4 regions of the Photobacterium sp. GB-36 genome follow, and region 1 is predicted to be linked to each of the others. Evidence: predicted binding sites of a transcription regulator. Region 1 holds the regulator's gene; each other region holds the start of a gene.

Region 1 (2,216 bases):
AAAAGCCGACGGCACGCCAACACAAGTTCTTACTCCTGAAGTAATAGATACCTTATATGGTTGGCCTGTCAGTGTTCATACTCATCCAAGTGGTGATTTTCCTTATCTTTTATCAGCCAATCATTCTGTTTTTTAACGTTTTATCTATTAATGACTAGATATACACAATAAATTGAAGCTATTAGCATGACAAACATCGAGTTTTTACGGTTAATGATCAATTAATTCAATCAAGTTGAATAGAAAGATTGCACAACGCAAAACACACAGTAAAATGTGATCGCAAGCGATTACATGTGTAATTAGTGTAAAAATAGTTTCTATCTTCTAATGCCGCATTTTACTGCGGCTTTAGTTGTTTATGATCCATGATAATTGCAACACCCTATAATTCGGTATCAAATTGAATAATTAAGTAGCTAATAACTAAAGGATCTTCATCTCTGCGAGTGAACTCGTAAGCCATAGACTACGTAATTAATCAATTTGGTATCAAAAACCTTTGTCAGATCCTAATCTGACCATGATAAGAAGAATAAATATGGCAACCATTAAAGACGTTGCACGTATGGCAGGTGTATCAACTACTACAGTGTCGCACGTGATTAATAAAACACGCTTTGTTGCAGAAGCAACGCAACAAAAAGTTTTGGCTGCAGTAGATGAACTTAACTACGCCCCAAGTGCAGTAGCGCGAAGCTTAAAATGTAATACAACACGTACTATCGGCATGTTAGTCACTAAATCGACTAACCCATTTTTTGCCGAAGTTGTGCATGGTGTTGAAGAATATTGTTATGGTGCAGGCTACACACTGATCTTATGTAACACCGAAGGTAACTTAGAAAAACAACGTGATTACTTACGTATGCTTTCTGAAAAGCGTGTTGATGGCCTATTGGTTATGTGCAGCGATCTGGATCAAATGCTGCTCGATTTACTTGAGCGTAAAAATGATCTTCCTATGGTTATCATGGACTGGGGCCCAGAAAGCCCACATACTGATAATATTCTAGATAACGCTGAAAACGGCGGTTATATTGCGACTAAGCACCTTATTGAAAATGGTCATAAGAAAATTGGCTGTTTATCTGGGCAAGTTGATAAGTCTACTTGTCAAGAGCGCCTAAAGGGCTTCCGTAAAGCGATGAAAGAAGCAGATCTCACTGTTAATGCTAATTGGCTACTTGACGGTGACTTTGAGTGTGAGTCAGCCGTTGAAGCTGCTCATAAGTTTATCGCAATGGAAGATCGCCCTACTGCTATCTTCTGCTTTAACGACATTATGGCCATGGCTCTGATCAGTACCTTTGAACAGGCAGGTCTGCGTGTTCCTGATGATATCTCAATCATTGGCTACGATAACATTGACCTTGCGCCCTACTTTGCGCCACCGCTAACAACTATCCACCAGCCTAAACGTCGTTTAGGTAAAAAGGCCATCGAAATCTTGCTAGAGCGTGTGAAAGACAAGAATCATGAGCGTCAAACCTTTGAAATGACGCCTAAACTTGTTGAGAGAAAATCGGTTAAAGATCTCAACTAATAAAATTTATCTTTCTATGTTAAGGAAAAGCCGATAAGTTAACCTTGTTGGCTTTTTTTTTACTTATAAAAAACAATCATGAGTATTTATAATTATAAAGCTTATTAAAATAAGCTAAGAACAAATACCTGAACCAATATCACATTTTTGAGAGCTTAGATTTAATATTAAAAGTATTATTTAATATAACTTTATATAGTCACGAACTGGCAAATTAATTGAAAGATTAAGACGCAAAACCACCGGCCTAAAAATTATGTTAATAATTCAAGGTAGCGGGGTTACCGAAGGATTATTATTGAACCGACAATATTATGACACAAACTTAACAATATATTGACAGTATCAATGTGTAGATTAATTAATCTATTTCCTCGCTCTTAATGTTTAGGTGACACTCATATTTTTTCACCGAGTAGAAGCATGGATAAACCAATATTAAAAGATTCATTAAAATTATTTGACCATTTTGGTTCAATAAAATCACGGTCGATGTTTGGCGGTTTTGGCATTTTTTCTGGTGATACAATGTTTGCATTAGTTGTGAACGATAAACTTCACTTACGTGCAAATGCTGAAACTGAAAAGGAATTCAAACAAGCTGGCTTGGAACCCTATGTTTATAAAAAACGTGGCTTCCCTGTTGTAACCAAGCACTATGCAATACCCG
Region 2 (2,216 bases), on a different contig from region 1:
GATAATGCGTTATTGAGCTCATAAGCTTGTTCGATAAATTGAATATCAGTAATAGGCGCATTGGTCGCGAAATCAAAAATATCTTGAACGCCAGCATCACTAAAAGGTGAGTTCGATATTTCAACGACCTTTTGCTCGTTAGGTGACGCTTCGAAAACTGTAACACCATCAAGTTCAATACTGATCACTTGAGTATGGCTATCTGCGATAGTCACTGTCGCACAATGAGCTTGGTTATAAATACTTACCTTGGCATAAAGAATATTAGTGACATCAGCGACGTTAACCGTGACTTTATTGGCATCTAATAATGCTTTAGCTTGTTTAACGTTATCTGGCGTAATGTCCTTTAATACTTCTAATTTCGCTTGGCTATTGCCAGCCAGTGCACCTACAGCTGATGCAATAGCTAAACCTGCCATTCCCGTACCGGGTACCATGACGCCGATGCCATTTTTCATCAAATTAGGAGAAACACGCACATCAATATGGGTGATATTGCGTTCATGAAGTGGAAGTTGTTCCATCGCAATAGCAGCAGCAAGCGCCACAGACACAGGCTCTGTGCAGCCTAAAGCAGGAACAACATCACGTTTGATCACGTTAATAAATGCAGGCCAAAGATGGGTTTTCATAACTACTACCTTAATGTTCCAACCGGAGGAAAATAAACCGACAACGAAGAGAGGAGGCTTTATTTTTTTAATATCCTCTTTAACTTCATGGGTATTTGAATCGCTGCAAATATACGCTCGATAACGAAGAAATAAATTTCCTATTTAAATGTAAATTAAAGATAAAATAGAAAAATATTCTATTATTTTATTTATTGTTGAATGTTATGTTGTGTTTATCACATTTTTAGAGGTTATGTTTTTATCTAAATGATAAGTCCATTTAGGTAGTGGAGATAAAATGCAGAGTATTTCAACTGGAAAATTGATTTAACACTAGCGAATTGAGGCTATTTATAGGTATGATCACGTCGTCATAGAATGAAGGTTGGTGCTAGCATCAGCCTTTTATTTTGAATAGAAACGGAAACGTTTGCGTTAATTTGGCAATACATTAGATTTGCTGAAAAATATCGCTTTTTTGATCAAATAGGAATTTACCATGTCTGCTGATAGCACACATCAACGCCCTTCTCATTTAGAACCTAAGAGTAAACTAGATAGCTATTTTGAAATTACAGCTCGCGGCAGTAATGTCAAACAGGAAATAATTGCGGGTTTAACCACATTTCTAGCCATGGTGTATTCCGTGATTGTGGTGCCTAGCATGTTGGGTGCTGCGGGTTTTAATCAAGGGGCGGTTTTTATCGCAACCTGTTTAGTGGCTGCATTTGGTTCATTACTTATGGGGTTATGGGCGCGTTTACCGATGGCCATTGGTTGTGCTATTTCACTTACCGCATTTACTGCATTTAGCTTAGTACTAGGGCAAGACGTGAGTGTGCCTGTTGCCTTAGGTGCCGTATTCTTAATGGGGGTTGTCTTTACATTAATAACGGTAACGGGTGTGCGTACTTGGATCATGAAAAATATGCCCAATGGTATTGCTCATGGTACTGGGATTGGTATTGGATTATTTTTACTTTTGATTGCAGCGAATGGCGTTGGGCTAGTGATCAAAAATCCAGCTGAAGGCTTACCCGTTGCTTTTGGTGATTTCACCGCGTTTCCAGTCTTCATGTCTATTTTAGGCTTGGCGGCTATTTTAGGATTAGAAAAGCGCCGTGTTCCTGGTGGCATTTTATTAGTGATTATTGCCATTTCTATCATTGGTCTTATCTTTGATCCGAAAGTGACGTACCACGGCTTCTTTGCAATGCCGACATTTGGTCATGATGGCGAATCCTTATTAGGTACAATGGACATTATGGGTGCCCTAAACCCAGTTATTTTGCCTACAGTATTAGCACTTGTGATGACGGCAATTTTTGATGCAACAGGTACGATTCGTGCAGTAGCAGGACAGGCGAATTTACTTAACCAACGTGGTCATATTATCAATGGTGGTAAGGCATTAACGTCTGATTCTGTTAGTAGCATTTTTGCAGGCCTGGTTGGTGGTTCTCCTGCTGCGGTATACATTGAATCTGCGGCAGGTACAGCTGCTGGTGGTAAAACAGGCTTAACAGCAACTACGGTAGGTGTACTGTTCATCTTCATGTTGTTTCTTGCACCATTAAGCTACTTAGTCCCTTCCTATGC
Region 3 (2,216 bases), on a different contig from region 1:
GAAATGATCCGCAAAGGGGTACCTGAGCGGTTGGCCAAAAACATTTCACGCTTAACCAGTTTATATTCAGCCATGGATATAGCGCAAATTGCAAAAGAAATGGACGTTAACATATCGCATATTGCAAGAGTGTACTTTGTACTAGGAGCGCAACTATCACTTCATTGGTTCTTAAAGCAAATTCAAAACCAAGCTGTTGAGAATAATTGGCAAGCATTAGCAAGAGCTTCATTTCGTGAAGATCTAGATTGGCAACAAAGACAATTAACAACAGCGGTTATAATGACAAGTACTGCTAAGCCAGAAGAAAGTATATCACTATGGATGGAACAACATAAAAAAGCGGTTGATCGATGGGAGAGTGTACTGGCTGAATTTAAAGTCGGTAATGCGCATGAGTTTGCAAAGTTCTCTGTCGCTTTACGTGAATTAACCATTCTAAATCTCAACTCAAGGCCGATACAGTAGTCAGTGTACTTTATAGTCACCGCCTAATAAGATGGTATAAGCTACGGTGTAACATATATGGTGACAATGTAACTTTTTTACGATGTTATTATGTTACATTGTCACTATTTAAGTATTAACAATAAGGTTATAAAAATAATACGTTACTTTTTTCAGAGCTAAAAAGAAAACGATTGCTTTTATGTGTAATAATTTGTGAAACTACGAAACTATAACTTATTGTTAAACAAAGGTTTAATTTCTAAGTTACTGTTTTATTGACAATAATCAAAAAAATAACGATTGAAGTTAACAGAATAACTGTGAATAATACCATCCCGTTTATTCGGGACTTATTTTGGAGTTACAATGTTATACCGCATCGCACGTTCTGCTATTTTTCAGTTGGATGCTGAAAAAGCACACGACCTCGCTATTGAGAACTTTTCTCGCTTTACTGGCACTCCATTAGAACTTTTCTACCGACAAAATCTTCCTGCACGTCCTGTCGAAGTTATGGGGCTTACATTCAAAAACCCTGTTGGCTTAGCGGCTGGTCTTGATAAAAACGGCGAATGTATTGATGCATTTGGTGAAATGGGTTTCGGCTTTGTTGAAGTAGGGACCGTGACACCTCGTCCACAGCCTGGTAATGATAAACCTCGTCTTTTCCGTTTGATCCCAGCAGAAGGCATTATCAACCGTTTTGGTTTTAATAACCTTGGTGTTGATAATCTTGTTGAGAATGTAAAGAAAGCAAAATTTGACGGCATCATTGGTATTAATATCGGTAAAAATAAAGATACACCGATAGAAAAGGGTGTTGAAGATTACATTATTTGTATGGAAAAAGTTTATCAATATGCTGGTTATATTGCTGTAAATATTTCGTCACCGAATACACCGGGATTACGTAGCTTACAATATGGTGAAGCTTTAGATGATCTGCTTTCCCAGCTTAAAGCTAAACAAGCTGAATTAGCGAAACAACATGATAAGTATGTTCCTCTAGCACTTAAGATCGCTCCCGATCTTGATGATCATGAGATTCAACAGGTATGTGATTCTTTGATCCGTAATAATATAGATGGTGTGATTGGAACAAATACCACATTGGATCGCTCTTTGGTTCAAGGGATGGAACATTGTGATGAAGCGGGGGGCTTAAGCGGTCGTCCTTTGCAAAACAAGAGTACTGAAGTTATTCGAAAAATGTCAGAAGCATTAAATGGCGCAGTACCAATCATTGGTGTCGGTGGTATTGACTCTGCAATGGCTGCTCGCGAGAAGATGATGGTTGGTGCAAGCCTAGTACAGGTTTATTCTGGCTTTATTTATCATGGCCCACGTTTAGTTAAAGATATTGTAAACGGTCTTTAACTGTTGGCTATCGCTCTCGTACTGAAGTATTAAATTTAAATATCTTCTGACATACGAAAACCCAGCTTAGTGAATACTAGGCTGGGTTTTTAATTATGTACTTAGTCTATTTGTATCAAATATACATCTGATTTACTCGTGATAGAACCGCTATTTTCCCCTTTTATTTTATGAATACGCGAGTAGAATTAAGCTAAAATTTAAACATATGATCACAGATACAAAATAAATCACTGTCTTTCAGGAGTAAGAACGTGTTAAAGCCAGATAATTCATGGAAATGGTATTTTGACGCTGAAATGAATTCACTCATGCTTGAGTTGAATGACGATATGCTTTTCCGTGTATCGTTACCAAGTAAGCTGCTTACCCCAGAAGCTAAAATAAGT
Region 4 (2,216 bases), on a different contig from region 1:
AATCGCTTGTGCAATAGAAATTGCAGAGCCTTCGCCTTGTACCATGGTTGGATAAATCACAATGGGTAAACTCGGATCGCGACGTTGCAAAACGTGTAAAATATCGTGCAGAGCCGCGCCTGTTTTTGAGGTAATAATACCTACTCGTTTAGGTTGTTCTGGCAGCGTTTTTTTGAGTGATTGCGCAAATAAACCTTCCGCTGCTAACGACATTTTTAATTGTTCAAATTGCTGTTGTAAGCGACCATCGCCTTCTGGCTGCATACTTTCAATGATCAGCTGATAATCACCACGTGGTTCATATAATGACAAACGCGCCTTAACTAATACTTGATTACCATTGGCAGGTTTAAAGGTCACATGTCGATTACTGCCTTTAAACATGGCACATTTAACTTGGGCACGTGAATCTTTCAGGGTGAAATACCAATGACCAGAAACGGGCATCGAAAAATTAGATAACTCACCAATAAGCCACACTACACCCATTTCATTTTCAAGTACGAGACGTACTTGTGCATTTAAGCTAGAAACCGTGTAAATACGACTATTCGTTTGGCTTTGAGGGGAAAAAGTGGTCACTAGGAATGGTACCTGCTATCGAATGAAGTAGTAGGCAGGCGGTCAAAATAAAACCGAATAAGACATAAAGTATACAGGCAGATCAATGGACAGATCTTGGCCGTATTTCCTTGACCGCATCACCGGATAGTTAACCGAAATATATTACTTATCAATTAAAATGTGTCAAGAAAAAAAAATAAAAAAAATCTAGCCAAACGTTTGCTTCATACGTATAATTCGACCGCAATATTTTATCCTTCTTTAAACCCCTATTCGGTGTGAGATATTGCAATGTTACGAATTAAACAAGAAGCTTTAACCTTCGATGATGTTTTGCTGGTTCCTGCCCATTCAACCGTTCTACCTAACACTGCCGATCTGCGCACTCAACTGACAAAAGATATTTCTCTTAATATCCCAATGGTGTCAGCGTCAATGGATACTGTGACTGAAGGTCGCTTAGCTATCGGTCTTGCTCAAGAAGGTGGTATCGGTTTCATTCACAAAAATATGTCTATCGAACAGCAGGCGGATCAAGTTCGCATGGTGAAAAAGTTCGAAGCAGGTGTTGTTTCTGAACCTGTGACTGTTAAACCTACCGCAACGATTGCTGATGTTAAGCGATTAACAGAGCAGAACGGTTTTGCTGGTTACCCTGTAGTAACAGATAGCAATGAGTTAGTTGGTATTATTACAGGTCGTGATGTTCGATTTGTTACTGATCTTTCAAAGACAGTTGAAGAAGTGATGACATCTAAAGCAGATTTAGCATCGGCTAAAGAAGGCGCATCTCGTGAAGAAGTTGAAGCTATCATGCAACAACACCGTGTTGAAAAGGTGTTACTTGTTGATGATGAATTCCGCCTTAAAGGCATGATTACTGCAAAAGACTTCCAAAAAGCAGAACGTAAACCTAATGCTTGTAAAGACGAGCGCGGCCGCTTACGTGTAGGTGCTGCGGTTGGTGCTGGTGCTGGTAATGAAGAGCGTGTAGCTGCTTTGGTTGAAGCTGGCGTAGACGTACTGCTTATCGATTCTTCACACGGTCACTCTGAAGGCGTTCTACAACGTATTCGTGAAACGCGTGCGGCATTCCCTAATCTTCCAATTGTTGGCGGTAATGTCGCTACGGCTGAAGGTGCGCGTGCTCTTATTGAAGCAGGTGTGAGTGCAGTAAAAGTTGGTATCGGCCCTGGTTCAATCTGTACAACTCGTATTGTTACAGGTGTTGGTGTTCCACAAATTACCGCAATTTCAGAAGCGGCATCTGTTGCTGATCAATACGGTATTCCTGTTATTGCTGATGGCGGTATTCGTTACTCTGGTGATATGTGTAAAGCGATTGCCGCTGGTGCATCATGTGTAATGGTAGGTTCTATGTTTGCTGGTACTGAAGAAGCACCGGGTGAAGTTGAACTATACCAAGGTCGTTCATACAAATCATACCGTGGCATGGGTTCACTAGGCGCAATGTCAAAAGGTTCTTCTGACCGTTATTTCCAAACTGATAATGCGGCTGACAAATTGGTACCAGAAGGTATTGAAGGCCGTGTTGCTTATAAAGGTTACCTAAAAGAAATCGTTCACCAACAAATGGGTGGCTTACGCTCAAGCATGGGCCTAACGGGCTCAGCAACGATTGAAGAGCTTCG

Evidence for each region. Region 1 encodes PurR, which represses purine synthesis genes. Its sites were predicted from a motif close to TNANGNAAACGTTTNCNTNA; they were not measured.
Region 2: a site for PurR is predicted at 1,036-1,055, ahead of C9J46_RS20055 (NCS2 family permease). Genes of this name have one in related genera too.
Region 3: a site for PurR is predicted at 630-649, ahead of pyrD (quinone-dependent dihydroorotate dehydrogenase). Genes of this name have one in related genera too.
Region 4: a site for PurR is predicted at 772-791, ahead of guaB (IMP dehydrogenase). Genes of this name have one in related genera too.

Annotation. Positions count from the first base shown of each region.
Region 1 covers NZ_PYNY01000011.1:67,501-69,716, reverse strand. The annotation lists gene C9J46_RS11840 (heme ABC transporter ATP-binding protein) at 1-136, shown strand, start outside; gene purR (HTH-type transcriptional repressor PurR) at 542-1,546, shown strand; cyclic di-GMP riboswitch class I at 1,745-1,835, shown strand; gene C9J46_RS11830 (TfoX/Sxy family DNA transformation protein) at 1,970-2,216, shown strand, end outside.
Region 2 covers NZ_PYNY01000038.1:2,990-5,205, reverse strand. The annotation lists gene C9J46_RS20060 (serine dehydratase subunit alpha family protein) at 1-635, opposite strand, end outside; gene C9J46_RS20055 (NCS2 family permease) at 1,117-2,216, shown strand, end outside.
Region 3 covers NZ_PYNY01000007.1:114,237-116,452, forward strand. The annotation lists gene C9J46_RS09005 (NAD-glutamate dehydrogenase) at 1-468, shown strand, start outside; gene pyrD (quinone-dependent dihydroorotate dehydrogenase) at 817-1,827, shown strand; gene C9J46_RS09015 (cell division protein ZapC) at 2,082-2,216, shown strand, end outside.
Region 4 covers NZ_PYNY01000003.1:309,770-311,985, reverse strand. The annotation lists gene xseA (exodeoxyribonuclease VII large subunit) at 1-582, opposite strand, end outside; gene guaB (IMP dehydrogenase) at 856-2,216, shown strand, end outside.